DNA from 3 places in the Alkaliphilus crotonatoxidans genome. Region 3 is predicted to be linked to each of the others. Evidence: a T-box and tRNA genes for the amino acid it is inferred to sense, from the RefSeq annotation. Region 3 holds a T-box; the other regions hold tRNA genes.
What was found. A T-box is a leader RNA that pairs with one kind of tRNA and senses whether it is charged. The one in region 3 lies ahead of argS (arginine--tRNA ligase), so its partner is inferred to be a tRNA-Arg.
Positions count from the first base shown of each region.

Region 1: it has a tRNA-Arg gene. The T-box ahead of argS (arginine--tRNA ligase) is inferred to sense a tRNA for this amino acid. The anticodon was not compared.
Region 2: it has a tRNA-Arg gene. The T-box ahead of argS (arginine--tRNA ligase) is inferred to sense a tRNA for this amino acid. The anticodon was not compared.

Region 1 is NZ_BAAHXS010000005.1:154,374-159,144, forward strand. It holds gene ACYQ1I_RS11915 (S-layer homology domain-containing protein) at 1-178, opposite strand, end outside; gene ACYQ1I_RS11920 (ribonuclease H-like domain-containing protein) at 427-1,464, shown strand; tRNA gene ACYQ1I_RS11925 (tRNA-Phe) at 1,551-1,626, opposite strand; tRNA gene ACYQ1I_RS11930 (tRNA-Ile) at 1,635-1,711, opposite strand; tRNA gene ACYQ1I_RS11935 (tRNA-Ser) at 1,735-1,826, opposite strand; tRNA gene ACYQ1I_RS11940 (tRNA-Ser) at 1,843-1,931, opposite strand; tRNA gene ACYQ1I_RS11945 (tRNA-Gly) at 1,951-2,024, opposite strand; tRNA gene ACYQ1I_RS11950 (tRNA-Thr) at 2,035-2,110, opposite strand; tRNA gene ACYQ1I_RS11955 (tRNA-Leu) at 2,116-2,204, opposite strand; tRNA gene ACYQ1I_RS11960 (tRNA-Asn) at 2,210-2,284, opposite strand; tRNA gene ACYQ1I_RS11965 (tRNA-Arg) at 2,608-2,684, opposite strand; tRNA gene ACYQ1I_RS11970 (tRNA-Cys) at 2,686-2,760, opposite strand; tRNA gene ACYQ1I_RS11975 (tRNA-Lys) at 2,768-2,843, opposite strand; tRNA gene ACYQ1I_RS11980 (tRNA-Gln) at 2,847-2,922, opposite strand; tRNA gene ACYQ1I_RS11985 (tRNA-His) at 2,933-3,008, opposite strand; tRNA gene ACYQ1I_RS11990 (tRNA-Gly) at 3,015-3,089, opposite strand; tRNA gene ACYQ1I_RS11995 (tRNA-Leu) at 3,116-3,198, opposite strand; tRNA gene ACYQ1I_RS12000 (tRNA-Tyr) at 3,212-3,296, opposite strand; tRNA gene ACYQ1I_RS12005 (tRNA-Thr) at 3,302-3,377, opposite strand; tRNA gene ACYQ1I_RS12010 (tRNA-Asp) at 3,392-3,468, opposite strand; tRNA gene ACYQ1I_RS12015 (tRNA-Val) at 3,498-3,573, opposite strand; tRNA gene ACYQ1I_RS12020 (tRNA-Glu) at 3,618-3,692, opposite strand; tRNA gene ACYQ1I_RS12025 (tRNA-Met) at 3,702-3,778, opposite strand; tRNA gene ACYQ1I_RS12030 (tRNA-Met) at 3,787-3,862, opposite strand; tRNA gene ACYQ1I_RS12035 (tRNA-Leu) at 3,877-3,965, opposite strand; tRNA gene ACYQ1I_RS12040 (tRNA-Asn) at 3,971-4,045, opposite strand; rRNA gene rrf (5S ribosomal RNA) at 4,052-4,168, opposite strand; rRNA gene ACYQ1I_RS12050 (23S ribosomal RNA) at 4,345-4,771, opposite strand, start outside.
Region 2 is NZ_BAAHXS010000004.1:223,830-228,600, reverse strand. It holds rRNA gene ACYQ1I_RS03600 (23S ribosomal RNA) at 1-1,557, shown strand, start outside; rRNA gene rrf (5S ribosomal RNA) at 1,734-1,850, shown strand; tRNA gene ACYQ1I_RS03590 (tRNA-Asn) at 1,857-1,931, shown strand; tRNA gene ACYQ1I_RS03585 (tRNA-Leu) at 1,937-2,025, shown strand; tRNA gene ACYQ1I_RS03580 (tRNA-Met) at 2,047-2,123, shown strand; tRNA gene ACYQ1I_RS03575 (tRNA-Val) at 2,134-2,209, shown strand; tRNA gene ACYQ1I_RS03570 (tRNA-Gly) at 2,301-2,374, shown strand; tRNA gene ACYQ1I_RS03565 (tRNA-Arg) at 2,384-2,460, shown strand; tRNA gene ACYQ1I_RS03560 (tRNA-Gln) at 2,473-2,548, shown strand; tRNA gene ACYQ1I_RS03555 (tRNA-Lys) at 2,553-2,628, shown strand; tRNA gene ACYQ1I_RS03550 (tRNA-Ser) at 2,638-2,726, shown strand; tRNA gene ACYQ1I_RS03545 (tRNA-Ser) at 2,743-2,834, shown strand; tRNA gene ACYQ1I_RS03540 (tRNA-Pro) at 2,841-2,917, shown strand; tRNA gene ACYQ1I_RS03535 (tRNA-Ile) at 2,927-3,003, shown strand; tRNA gene ACYQ1I_RS03530 (tRNA-Trp) at 3,049-3,124, shown strand; tRNA gene ACYQ1I_RS03525 (tRNA-Pro) at 3,130-3,206, shown strand; tRNA gene ACYQ1I_RS03520 (tRNA-Ile) at 3,219-3,295, shown strand; tRNA gene ACYQ1I_RS03515 (tRNA-Phe) at 3,305-3,380, shown strand; tRNA gene ACYQ1I_RS03510 (tRNA-Met) at 3,392-3,467, shown strand; tRNA gene ACYQ1I_RS03505 (tRNA-Glu) at 3,471-3,545, shown strand; tRNA gene ACYQ1I_RS03500 (tRNA-Val) at 3,590-3,665, shown strand; tRNA gene ACYQ1I_RS03495 (tRNA-Asp) at 3,735-3,811, shown strand; tRNA gene ACYQ1I_RS03490 (tRNA-Gly) at 3,817-3,890, shown strand; rRNA gene ACYQ1I_RS03485 (16S ribosomal RNA) at 4,050-4,771, shown strand, end outside.
Region 3 is NZ_BAAHXS010000004.1:1,792,753-1,797,523, reverse strand. It holds partial or broken gene ACYQ1I_RS11190 (ADP-ribosylglycohydrolase family protein) at 1-533, opposite strand, end outside; gene argS (arginine--tRNA ligase) at 618-2,318, opposite strand; T-box leader at 2,369-2,592, opposite strand; gene ACYQ1I_RS11180 (GerMN domain-containing protein) at 2,657-3,229, opposite strand; gene ACYQ1I_RS11175 (2-thiouracil desulfurase family protein) at 3,298-3,753, opposite strand; gene ACYQ1I_RS11170 (endonuclease MutS2) at 3,772-4,771, opposite strand, start outside.

The sequences.
Region 1 (4,771 bases), on a different contig from region 3:
GGTCTGGCCTAAAGGCACCACCTTCATATTCTTTGATTATACCCATTTCATCAGCCGCCCATTTGATATAACTCTGCCCCCAGTGGCCTTCAATATCATTTAGGGCATAGGAAAAGCTAGCGCCAGCACCGATTAACAGTATAACTGATAAAATCACAATTCCCTTTATTTTCTTCATGTATGTACCGCCCCCCCAAATATTTCTTTTTATTTCCTTATTATTCATCGTATCATAAAGCCACGATATATAATTTTACATTTCTATAACATCTTATATCATTTTATAATTATATACCCCATTTTATCGTTTCATCAAACATTTTTCCGCTAATACGCTAGTCTATTTATAAGACGACAAATATTCTAATAAGTTGCAAAATATGTTAAAATAGACTTGCTTAAATTTTACCATCTAAGGAGGCAGTTATGAAAACGATCTATCGTCGCCTTGAAAACAATCAAGCCTTACCTTCCAGTCTGAATCATTTATTTCTTTCAGAGAAATTCTGTATTGTTGATATAGAAACAACAGGCCTAAGTCACCGATATCATCATGTTATTCTAATCGGCCTGTTATACATAGAAGAAGAAGATATCGTTGTTAAGCAATTTCTGGCTGAAAACGTCAGGGAAGAAAAACAGGTTTTGTCTGCCTTCCTGGAAGCATCCCGGGAGATTCCCTATACCATTACCTATAATGGGGCATCCTTTGACGTTCCCTTTCTGAAGGAAAGATTTAAAAAGTACGGAATTCAATGGCCCTTTAACGATATTAAGCATTTAGACCTGCTGCAATTAATCAAGCGCTACCGCCGATCTCTTTCTCTGGAAAATTTGAAACTTAAAACCGTTGAAAAGTTTTTAGGAATCAACAGACGAGACACTATCAGCGGTAAGGAAAGTGTTGATCTTTATTTACAATATCAGCAAGAGCCTTCCCCCAGCCTGGAAAAGACAATTCTGCTGCATAATTTTGAGGATATTTTCTATCTTTTAAAGGTAACCCATATCATAGAGTATTTTCCTCCATCCTTTTTACTGTTGTCTAAAACCTGCTATTCAATTAGCTATTCTGGTAAAAAAATAGATTTATTGTATTATCCAGAGGATGTCACCATCAAAAAGAACACACTATACCTTAAGGGTCGAACCAGTACTGTTAAGGATCTGCCTGAAGAAATTCACTATACATCCCAGTACCATTTTCAATGGTCTCCGGTTTCGGGCAGCTTTACACTGGAGCTTCCCTTAGAGCATTTTAAGCTACCCACAAAGGAAAAAATCTATTGCCTGGATTTTAAGACCTTTCCCTTTAATTTTGAGGAACTGACTTCTTCTTCCATTGCCAGGGATGTTATTTATGAAGGTATGATGGAGGTAAGTGTGACCAAGGAAGAAAATCATAGCTTTCTGATTGAATTTATCAATCATCTCATCAGGGGAATATTAAATAATCAAGGCTAGTACTCCGTCCTAGGGGGAAGCAATATAAATACACAATAAAAAAACCACTTAATAATGATTATTAAGTGGTTTTTTACTGAATAAACTGGTGCCCAGAGGCGGAATCGAACCACCGACACGGGGATTTTCAGTCCCCTGCTCTACCGACTGAGCTATCTGGGCATAAAAAATGGTGGGCTTAAGTAGACTCGAACTACCGACCTCACGCTTATCAGGCGTGCGCTCTAACCTGCTGAGCTATAAGCCCACAATTTAATATTGTTACCTGGCTGGCGGAGAAGGCGGGATTCGAACCCGCGCGCCGCTTACACGACCTAACGGTTTAGCAAACCGTCCTCTTCAGCCTACTTGAGTACTTCTCCAATTTAAATTTAATGCTGGCGGAGAGGGTGGGATTCGAACCCACGGCCCCTTGCGGAGTCACTGGTTTTCAAGACCAGCTCCTTAAACCACTCGGACACCTCTCCAAATTTATAGCGTTTAAATTGGAGCGGGTGAAGGGAATCGAACCCTCGCGGTCAGCTTGGAAGGCTGAAGTTCTACCACTGAACTACACCCGCATTACATAGTTGGAGCTGGTGATGGGACTCGAACCCGCAACCTGCTGATTACAAATCAGCTGCTCTGCCAATTGAGCTACACCAGCTTGGATGGTGCCGAAGACCGGAATCGAACCGGTACGGTCTTGAGGGACCGCAGGATTTTAAGTCCTGTGCGTCTGCCAGTTCCGCCACTTCGGCATATTTGGCTCCAGAGAGAGGACTCGAACCTCCAACCTACCGGTTAACAGCCGGGTGCTCCACCATTGAGCTACTCTGGAATATTAATTTGATACGCCATAGAAATTTTAGTTCCCAATCATTTGATGTGCCGTTTCTCTGTAGCGACAAGTATTATTATACGACAAATTTAATCAATTGTAAACACTTTTTTCCTAACAAGAACTAACTGAATAATATTTATTATAACCTATTTATTATCAAAAAATCCTTCCTTTTATTTAAAGGCGCTATTAATTCAGTTGCAGCTTCAATATTCAAGATTGTCCTTTGTAAAGACCTGATGAATTAGGATTGATAACTTTTAAAATTAAATGATATGAAAAAATCAAGGTGATCACCTTGATTTTTTGCATTTTTAAACTGGTGCGCCCAGAGAGATTCGAACTCCCGACCTTCTGATTCGTAGTCAGACACTCTATCCAGCTGAGCTATGGGCGCATGGAGGCGACACCCAGATTTGAACTGGGGAATAAAGGTTTTGCAGACCTCTGCCTTACCACTTGGCTATGCCGCCGTAAAAATGGTGATCCATCCGCGACTCGAACGCGGGACACCCTGATTAAAAGTCAGGTGCTCTACCGACTGAGCTAATGGATCAAATGGCTGGGATAGCAGGACTCGAACCTGCGAATGACGGAGTCAAAGTCCGTTGCCTTACCGACTTGGCTATATCCCAATATATTTAATGGGGTGGATGATGGGATTCGAACCCACGCATGCAGGAGCCACAATCCTGTGTCTTAACCGCTTGACTACACCCACCATATTTGGAGCGGAAGACGGGACTCGAACCCGCGACCCTCGCCTTGGCAAGGCGATGCTCTACCACTGAGCCACTTCCGCATTTTCTTAAAATAATTTTTCTTTTATGGTGCGGGTGGAGGGACTTGAACCCCCACGGTCGCCCGCTAGATCCTAAGTCTAGTGCGTCTGCCAATTCCGCCACACCCGCATGTATTTTTAAATGGTGGAGGGAGAAGGATTCGAACCTTCGAAGTCGTCGACAACAGATTTACAGTCTGCCCCCTTTGGCCACTCGGGAATCCCTCCACTTATGGAGCTGGTGATGGGACTCGAACCCGCAACCTGCTGATTACAAGTCAGCTGCTCTACCAGTTGAGCTACACCAGCATATTAAATTAATATGGCGACCCGGAAGGGGCTCGAACCCTCGACCTCCAGCGTGACAGGCTGGCATTCTAACCAACTGAACTACCGGGCCATAATGCATGTTGTTTGAAAATTCTAATATGGTGGGCACAACAGGGATCGAACCTGTGACCCCCTGCTTGTAAGGCAGGTGCTCTCCCAGCTGAGCTATGCGCCCATATCCTAGAGGTCAAAACTGACTTGACCTCTGATTTCTTAAAATGGTGACCCCTAGGGGAATCGAACCCCTGTTACCGCCGTGAAAGGGCGGTGTCTTAACCGCTTGACCAAGGGGCCAAATATAGTTGGTAGCGGCAACGGGGATCGAACCTGTGACCTTTCGGGTATGAACCGAACGCTCTAGCCATCTGAGCTATGCCGCCATATTTGTTGGTTGCGGGGGCAGGACTTGAACCTGCGACCTCCGGGTTATGAGCCCGACGAGCTGCCAACTGCTCCACCCCGCGATATTTTTTTAAAATGGTGCCGAAGACCGGAATCGAACCGGTACGGTCTTGAGGGACCGCAGGATTTTAAGTCCTGTGCGTCTGCCAGTTCCGCCACTTCGGCACGTTTGGCTCCAGAGAGAGGACTCGAACCTCCAACCTACCGGTTAACAGCCGGGTGCTCCACCATTGAGCTACTCTGGAACATTCATGCCGCAACGTCCTACTCTCCCAGGAGGCTGCCCTCCAAGTACCATCAGCGCAGAAGGGCTTAACTACTGTGTTCGGGATGGGAACAGGTGTGACCCCTTCGCTATTGTCACGGCATTTTTTTAATTAAATTTTTGAGGTTAAAAATTAATTAGCTCATCTAGTATATCATAAACCTAAGGATATGAGCAACTTAATTTTTAACTAAGCAACTGCCACGAAATTATAAATTTCGGCCATCTGCTTATATTCCCTCAAAACCACACAATGTCAAGTAAGCTGAATATATTTTTTTGGTCAAGCCCTCGACCTATTAGTATCGGTCAGCTCAGTACATTACTGCACTTACACCTCCGACCTATCAACCAGATAGTCTGTCTGGGGTCTTACTCCTTTCGGATGGGAAATCTTATCTTGAGGGGGGCTTCGTGCTTAGATGCCTTCAGCACTTATCCCTGCCATACATAGCTACCCAGCGATGCCCTTGGCAGAACAACTGGTACACCAGAGGTATGTCCATCCCGGTCCTCTCGTACTAAGGACAGCTCCTCTCAAATTTCCTACGCCCGCGACGGATAGGGACCGAACTGTCTCACGACGTTCTGAACCCAGCTCGCGTACCACTTTAATGGGCGAACAGCCCAACCCTTGGGACCTAATACAGCCCCAGGATGTGATGAGCCGACATCGAGGTGCCAAACCTCCCCGTCGATGTGGACT
Region 2 (4,771 bases), 1.6 Mb from region 3:
GGACCTAAGCCGAGGCCGAAGGGCGTAGGCGATGGACAACAGGTTGAGATTCCTGTACCACCTGTAATCGCTTGAGAGATGGGGTGACACAGTAGGATAGGTCATGCGCACCGTTGGTTGTGTGCGTCTAAGCTGGTAGGGAGTTAGGATAGGCAAATCCGTCTTAACATATCCTGAGAAGTGATGGGGAGCGAAATTTAAGTAGCGAACTGATTGATTCCACACTGTCAAGAAAAGCCTCTATCGAGATTATTAGGTGCCCGTACCGCAAACCGACACAGGTAGGTGAGGAGAGAATCCTAAGACGAACGGGAGAACTATTGTTAAGGAACTCGGCAAAATGACCCCGTAACTTCGGGAGAAGGGGTGCCGGAATAGGTGAAGGATTTACTCCGTAAGCCTGATCCGGCCGCAGAGAATAGGCCCAAGCGACTGTTTAGCAAAAACATAGGTCTCTGCTAAGTCGAAAGACGACGTATAGGGGCTGACGCCTGCCCGGTGCTGGAAGGTTAAGGGGAAGTGTTAGGGCAACCAAAGCACAGAACTTAAGCCCCAGTAAACGGCGGCCGTAACTATAACGGTCCTAAGGTAGCGAAATTCCTTGTCGGGTAAGTTCCGACCCGCACGAAAGGCGTAACGATTTGGGCACTGTCTCAACAATAGACCCGGTGAAATTGTAATACCAGTGAAGATGCTGGTTACCCGCGACAGGACGGAAAGACCCCGTGGAGCTTTACTGTAGCTTGACATTGGATTTTGGTACTACATGTACAGGATAGGTGGGAGACTTAGAAGCCAGAACGCCAGTTTTGGTGGAGTCATCCTTGGGATACCACTCTTGTAGTACTGAAGTTCTAACCATAGACCGTGAATCCGGTCTTGGGACACTGTCAGGTGGGCAGTTTGACTGGGGCGGTCGCCTCCTAAAAAGTAACGGAGGCGCCCAAAGGTTCCCTCAGCACGGTCGGAAATCGTGCGTAGAGTGCAAAGGCATAAGGGAGCTTGATTGCGAGACATACAGGTCGAGCAAGGACGAAAGTCGGGCTTAGTGATCCGGTGGTTCCGAGTGGAAGGGCCATCGCTCAACGGATAAAAGCTACCCCGGGGATAACAGGCTTATCTCCCCCAAGAGTCCACATCGACGGGGAGGTTTGGCACCTCGATGTCGGCTCATCACATCCTGGGGCTGTATTAGGTCCCAAGGGTTGGGCTGTTCGCCCATTAAAGTGGTACGCGAGCTGGGTTCAGAACGTCGTGAGACAGTTCGGTCCCTATCCGTCGCGGGCGTAGGAAATTTGAGAGGAGCTGTCCTTAGTACGAGAGGACCGGGATGGACATACCTCTGGTGTACCAGTTGTTCTGCCAAGGGCATCGCTGGGTAGCTATGTATGGCAGGGATAAGTGCTGAAGGCATCTAAGCACGAAGCCCCCCTCAAGATAAGATTTCCCATCCGAAAGGAGTAAGACCCCAGACAGACTATCTGGTTGATAGGTCGGAGGTGTAAGTGCAGTAATGTACTGAGCTGACCGATACTAATAGGTCGAGGGCTTGACCAAAAAAATATATTCAGCTTACTTGACATTGTGTGGTTTTGAGGGAATATAAGCAGATGGCCGAAATTTATAATTTCGTGGCAGTCGCTTAGTTAAAAATTAAGTTGCTCATATCCTTAGGTTTATGATATACTAGATGAGCTAATTAATTTTTAACCTCAAAAATTTAATTAAAAAAATGCCGTGACAATAGCGAAGGGGTCACACCTGTTCCCATCCCGAACACAGTAGTTAAGCCCTTCTGCGCTGATGGTACTTGGAGGGCAGCCTCCTGGGAGAGTAGGACGTTGCGGCATGAATGTTCCAGAGTAGCTCAATGGTGGAGCACCCGGCTGTTAACCGGTAGGTTGGAGGTTCGAGTCCTCTCTCTGGAGCCAAACGTGCCGAAGTGGCGGAACTGGCAGACGCACAGGACTTAAAATCCTGCGGTCCCTCAAGACCGTACCGGTTCGATTCCGGTCTTCGGCACCATATTTCAGTGACTTAAAAAATGGCGGCATAGCTCAGCTGGCTAGAGCGTTCGGTTCATACCCGAAAGGTCACAGGTTCGATTCCTGTTGCCGCTACCAATTTTGTTGTGGGCGCATAGCTCAGCTGGGAGAGCACCTGCCTTACAAGCAGGGGGTCACAGGTTCGATCCCTGTTGTGCCCACCATTTAAGTTCCACTTAGGTTATTGGTAAAAAGTAGATTTGACATTTAATAAAAATAATGATAAGATATATCTTGCGGCCTTATTTTAAACATGCGGGTGTAGTTCAGTGGTAGAACTTCAGCCTTCCAAGCTGACCGCGAGGGTTCGATTCCCTTCACCCGCTCCACTAAAAAATGTGCCCATAGCTCAGCAGGATAGAGCAACGGCCTTCTAAGCCGTGTGTCCGGGGTTCGAATCCCTGTGGGCACGCCATAAATATGTTGTTGGGATATAGCCAAGTCGGTAAGGCAACGGACTTTGACTCCGTCATTCGCAGGTTCGAGTCCTGCTATCCCAGCCATTCTGATCCATTAGCTCAGTCGGTAGAGCACCTGACTTTTAATCAGGGTGTCCCGCGTTCGAGTCGCGGATGGATCACCAATAAATTTTGGAGAGGTGTCCGAGTGGTTTAAGGAGCTGGTCTTGAAAACCAGTGACTCCGCAAGGGGCCGTGGGTTCGAATCCCACCCTCTCCGCCAGCATTAAATTTAAATTGGAGAAGTACTCAAGTAGGCTGAAGAGGACGGTTTGCTAAACCGTTAGGTCGTGTAAGCGGCGCGCGGGTTCGAATCCCGCCTTCTCCGCCAGTTTAACCGGGTGTAGCGCAGTTTGGTAGCGCACATGGTTTGGGACCATGGGGTCGGGAGTTCGAATCTCTCCACCCGGACCATATAGATTAGGGCCTTTAGCTCAGTTGGTTAGAGCATCCGGCTCATAACCGGCAGGTCCGGGGTTCGAGTCCCTGAAGGCCCACCATCTAATCTATTGTTTATTTAATTATTAATGAAGAAACTCTAAAGTAGGGGTGTAGTTCAGTTGGTAGAACAGTGGTCTCCAAAACCACGTGTCGTGGGTTCGAGTCCTGCCACCCCTGCCATTTAACCGGGTGTAGCGCAGTTTGGTAGCGCACATGGTTTGGGACCATGGGGTCGGGAGTTCGAATCTCTCCACCCGGACCATAGCAAGGATGTGGGCTTATAGCTCAGCAGGTTAGAGCGCACGCCTGATAAGCGTGAGGTCGGTAGTTCGAGTCTACTTAAGCCCACCATTTCTACAAGCCCAGATAGCTCAGTCGGTAGAGCAGAGGACTGAAAATCCTCGTGTCGGTGGTTCGATTCCGCCTCTGGGCACCAATGATATTTATCGCGGGGTGGAGCAGTTGGCAGCTCGTCGGGCTCATAACCCGGAGGTCGCAGGTTCAAGTCCTGCCCCCGCAACCACAAGGCCCCTTGGTCAAGCGGTTAAGACACCGCCCTTTCACGGCGGTAACAGGGGTTCGATTCCCCTAGGGGTCACCATTTTAAGAAATCAGAGGTCAAGTCACTTTTGACCTCTAGGATATGGGCGCATAGCTCAGCTGGGAGAGCACCTGCCTTACAAGCAGGGGGTCACAGGTTCGATCCCTGTTGTGCCCACCAAAGACAAAATTAGAAGTTAAGAATTTTTTTCTGGCTTCTAATCTTTCTATCTTAATTACTAAATATAGTGGCCCGGTAGTTCAGTTGGTTAGAATGCCAGCCTGTCACGCTGGAGGTCGAGGGTTCGAGTCCCTTCCGGGTCGCCATTAATGCGGGTGTAGTTCAGTGGTAGAACTTCAGCCTTCCAAGCTGACCGCGAGGGTTCGATTCCCTTCACCCGCTCCAATAATTTTTTTAAAAAGGCACTTGACATTGATAATAGAAGGTGCTAATATGAGTAATGTCGTAACGAGCTTTTCATAATCACAGGTCTTTGAAAACTGAACAGTATAGATATTAAGCCAGCATATAAAAGTCATTTTAAAATGACACCCAGAAATTTTTTTGATTAAGAGTTTGATCCTGGCTCAGGATGAACGCTGGCGGCGTGCCTAACACATGCAAGTCGAGCGGGCTGACGCTCAACACTGAGAATTCAGTATTTTGTCTAAATAGCCAGCGTCAAGGACGGAAGTATGGAGTCCTTCACGCGTTATTTAAGTGACAACACATGTTGTAAAGTGAACTGAATTTTGAGTGTTGAGCGGAAGCTAGCGGCGGACGGGTGAGTAACGCGTGGGCAACCTGCCCTGTACTGAGGGACAACAACGGGAAACCGTTGCTAATACCTCATAATACCTTTTAAAGGCATCTTTTTAAGGTCAAAGATTTATCGGTACAGGATGGGCCCGCGTCTGATTAGCTAGTTGGTGGGGTAATGGCCCACCAAGGCGACGATCAGTAGCCGACCTGAGAGGGTGATCGGCCACACTGGAACTGAGACACGGTCCAGACTCCTACGGGAGGCAGCAGTGGGGAATATTGCACAATGGGCGAAAGCCTGATGCAGCAACGCCGCGTGAGCGATGAAGGCCTTCGGGTCGTAAAGCTCTGTCCTAAGGGAAGAAATTTGACGGTACCTTGGGAGGAAGCCCCGGCTAACTACGTGCCAGCAGCCGCGGTAATACGTAGGGGGCAAGCGTTATCCGGAATCACTGGGCGTAAAGGGTGCGTAGGCGGTCTTACAAGTCAGGGGTGAAAGGCTACGGCTCAACCGTAGTAAGCCT
Region 3 (4,771 bases):
GCCTTTGTTAGAAGGAGATAAAGGGTTCTTAACAGCAACAAAGCAGTTAACAAAACCTGCGGATGTCGATTTGTGTAAACAATTTGCTTAAAAACCTCTTCCTTGGCAGCCTCAAAATTGTTGTTGGCCAGAAACAATACAATGATACGTGAAAAACCATAGCCCCGTTTATCATTCCAATAGTAGGAGGATTTGTAATATTCCTTTCCCCCGCTAATTTTTCTTAATAAATTTTCAGCCCTGCCATGGCGATAGTATTGCCAAAGCCTTAGTTCTTCCCTGAGGCGCCTATAATCTACCGATACCCTGGAATTTTCCCGCTGATCAATCAAGCATTTCGTTAAAATCAGCAGCTGCTCGGTCAAATCGCTCCATTGTCCCGGCTCCAATGATAATACCAGACCTTGATCCCTTTCAAATTGAAAGGGAATAAACTGGCCCCTGTATTCTAAATGATTTTCTCTTAAAAATCCAACAGCATCTCCATATACAGTATAGATAAAGCAGTTCCTTAGCTGCATTTCCTTTGACAAAATTAAAATCCCTCCTTAAGAGCAATATCTGCTCACCCTTATGGTATATAAATTCAAAGGAATTAACAAGAGTATAAGGAATGCTTACATCTTTTCAGGTGCTTTAATTCCCAAAAGATAAAGACCGTTTTTTAATACCTGCTTTACGGCAAAAACCACTGCTAAACGGGCTTTTTTCACTTCTTCGTCCTCCACCAGAATGGGGTGATCATGATAAAAACGATTAAAGGCCTGGGCAATATCAATAATATGTCTGGTAATAATGGAGGGCTCATTTTTTCGCTGGGCATCCAAAATTACCTCTGGAAACTTCTGTATTTCCTTTAACACTGCCATTGAAACATCGTCCTTCAATACCGCCGGGTCAAAATCCATCGATACCTCCATGTTGGCCCTCCTCAGAACACTGCTGGCTCTGGCATGGGTATACTGGACATAGGGCCCGGTTTCCCCTTCAAAGCTAAAGGCGGTTTCCCACGAGAAGGAAATATCCTTGATACGATTATTGCTTAAATCATTAAAAATAACTGCACCAATTCCAATTTCCTTGGCCACTTCTTCTTTATTTTCCAATGAAGGATTTTTTTCTTCAATAATTTCCTTTACCCGTTCCACAGCCCCTGACAGCACTTCTTCCAGCAGTACAACGGTTCCCTTTCGGGTTTGAATTCTTCTTCCCTCATGACTTACCCGGCCAAAGGGAATATGAACCGCATCCTGGGCCCAGGGGTACCCCATCAACTCAATTACCTTGAACCATTGAGCAAAGTGAAGATTTTGAGAATAGTCTGTGACATAAAGGCATTTATGAAAGTTGAAGGTATTTTTTCTGTATATCGCCGCCGTAATATCCCTTGTGGCATAAAGGGTGCTGCCATCCTTTTTTTGTACCAGACAAGGAGGCATGTCATACTGGCTCAAGTCAACCAATACCGCCCCTTGACTTTCCTTCAAAAGATTTTTCTCCTGAAGCTCTTTTAAAACGGCATCCATTTTATCGTTATAAAAGCTCTCTCCGGTATAATGGTCAAATTCCACATCCAGTAAGCTATAGATTTTCTTTAATTCCTTAATGGTTTCATTACTAAACCACTGCCATAGGGAAAGGGCCTCTTCATCTCCCCTTTCCATTTTAGTAAACCAGCCTCGGGCTTCATCTTCAAGGGCGGGATTTTTTTCGGCCTCATCATGGAACTTTACGTAAAGGGCCAATAGGGTACTGATGGGCTCCTTTTCCAGGGCTTCTTTGTCTCCCCAGTTACGATAGGCCACTATCACCTTGCCAAATTGAGTTCCCCAGTCACCTAAATGGTTAATTCCCACACATTGGTAGCCTAAAAATTCGTAGATTCGATACAGGGAATTTCCGATCACCGTTGATCTTAAGTGACCTACATGGAAGGGCTTTGCCACATTGGGGGCAGAATAGTCGATACAAATGACCTTTCCCTTTCCTACCTGATCACTGCCGTATTGATCCTTTTGCTCATAAACGGCCTTCAGGATTTCCTTAGAAAAATACCCTCGGTTAACAAAAAAGTTGAGGTACCCACCAGCCACCTCGACCCGGGAAAAGGCCTCGGACAATTGAATTTTCTCGGCCAGCTCCTGGGCTATGGCCTGGGGAGCCTTTCTAAAGGCCTTAGCCAGCTTAAAGCATGGAAAGGCAAAGTCTCCCATTTCGGAATTTTTAGGTATTTCGATGGCAGCCAGTATTTCCTCCTGGCTCAAGGCCCCTATAAGGGGATGTAGCTCTAGGCTTAGCTTACTTTTAAAGTCAATCATATACTTACCTCCTGAATAAAATTTCAAAAAAATAAACTCCCGCCTCTATAGGAAGAGACGAGAGCTATATCCCGTGTTACCACTCTTATTGGACCCACTAACTAAATAAAGTGAGTACCCACTCTTTTCCCGATAACGGAGGAATCCGTCGAGCCCTACTGAATTCAGGCCCCTGCTCTGAGGTGCGCTTCGGTATAGTTCTGTACCAGGCTTCCACCATCCCCGGCTCGCTATGACTTAAAACCATGCCTACTGTCCTCTTCATTGCCTTTAACATCATCTGCTTTTCCCATAAATATATCATATATTTTATGGCAAATCAATGAAATTATACAATTTTACTTGTCCGCATAAAAGTCCGGAATAAATTCAAAGTCCTGACTGATATCAGCTCCCCTTAAATTATCTATGGCCTTACCTTCCACAAGGATTTGAACCTTGTCATTATTGGGCAGGGTCGTCAGTGAGTTGACAATCACTGCCACAGTGGCCATCACATCCTCCTCTGTTCCCTTCATATTACCAATAAACTCTTCTGATAAATCTACCAGTACCGTCTTGCCCTCTTTTTTTACTGACAAAATTTTGGTTCCTTCCGGTATAGGATTAATTAAATCTTCGATAGCACTCTGATGAATCAATTCCTCCAGTACAAATTCCTCAAACAGCTTTCCCTCCAACCTGGGATCATCAGCTGAAATATTGAAGGTATCAGCAAATATGTATGGCAACTCCTTATGCTTTAAATATAAGACATAGAACAGCTCCTCCGGTTCCTCTGTCTCCTCCACAGGATCTGTCACATTTTGATCGGGCTCTTCTTCCATTACCTCTTTCTGATCCTTTTTACATGCTGTTAAGGTAAATCCCATCACCAAAATCAGCAGTAAAATTGTTAACTTCTTACCCATACTGTTCCCCCCTCTGTTTTGATTCGTCTGTTATCATGCTATTTAACAGATACCCTTTTTTTGTTCATTTAATTATTTATCTCAAAACTATCCTCGGTATCAACCTTGACTCCACTTTTTTTCAACAGAGCCGCCGTTACACCATCCCCCCGGGTAGTGGTACTGGTAAAGTTGCCGTCATATATTTCTTCCACCCCACAGGAGGGACTTCTGGCCTTTAAGACAGCATGGGTTATACCCAGTAGCTCAACCATCTTTAGGGTTTCTTGAGCTCCCCGTATAAATTCCTTCGTTACATCACAGCCATCCCTGGATACAACCCGAGCCCTTCCCTCCAGAACATCGGAACCATCTCCCCCTTGAATTTCCACCGGTGGCCTGGGGGTACTCAAGCCCCCCAGCTGCTCCGGACAAAAAGGGATGATGGCCTCATTCTTCAGCTTGTCCAGGATTTTCTGCGATAGATTGCTGTCCCCGTTATACTTGCAATTGATGCCCAGAAGACATCCACTTACTAAAATCATCCACCACCGGCTCCTTCCTTATTTTAGTTCCACAATGGTGACCCCAGCACCGCCTTCTCCGTATTGGCCCGGCCTTTGGCTTTTCACATGCTTATTTTTCGTCAGCATCTGCTTGATTCCAGCCTTCAATACACCTGTTCCAATTCCATGTATAATCGTGACCGGAGAAACGCCGGCAATGGCACAATCATCAATAAACTTATCCACTTCGAGGATTGCCTCTTCTAAATTAAGGCCCCTTAAATCCAGCTCCCTTTTAACATTCTGGGCTTTGCTTTTAATAATTTTACCTACTCCAGTCTGTTTGACCTCGCCCTGCTCCTTCACTCGCTCTAAATTACTTACGGGTATATTAATTTTCATAATCCCCACCTGAACCAGTACCTCTCCCTTTTCATCCTGGGGTGAGACCACATGGCCGATTTGATTGATAGAAAGTACCTTGACAGTCTCTCCGGCCTTTAGGTTTTTAGGGGGCTTTTTAGAGGTTTTATTTAAAAAGATATCCTCTGTATTGGGTCCCATATCGCCGATTTTATCACTCAGCCTACGCTTTGAGGCTTCAATTTGCCGGTTCATTTCCTTTTCTTCCATTTCCAGCTTCATTGATCTTAAGCCTTGAATAATCTCCTCTGCCTCGGCCTTAGCTTCCTTTAAAAGCCTTAAACCTTCTTTTTTGGACTCCTTAAGGATTCTTTCTTTTTGCTCCTCCAACTGATTTTTCTTGTCCTGATAGTTTTGAAGAAGCCGTTCTGCCTCTAGTCTTAAGCGTTTTGTTTCTTCCCGATCGGCCTCTGCCGCCCTTCGGTTGGTTTCAATATTTTGAAGCAGGTCTTCAAAATGGATGTTTTCAGTAGATAAAAATCCTTTGGCAGCTTCAATGATATTTTCTGTCAGTCCCAGCTTTCGAGATATTTCAAAGGCGTTGGATTTACCAGGTACACCAATTAACAAGCGATAGGTAGGCCGAAGGGTGGCCACATCAAATTCCACCGAAGCATTTTCGATATCCTCGTGA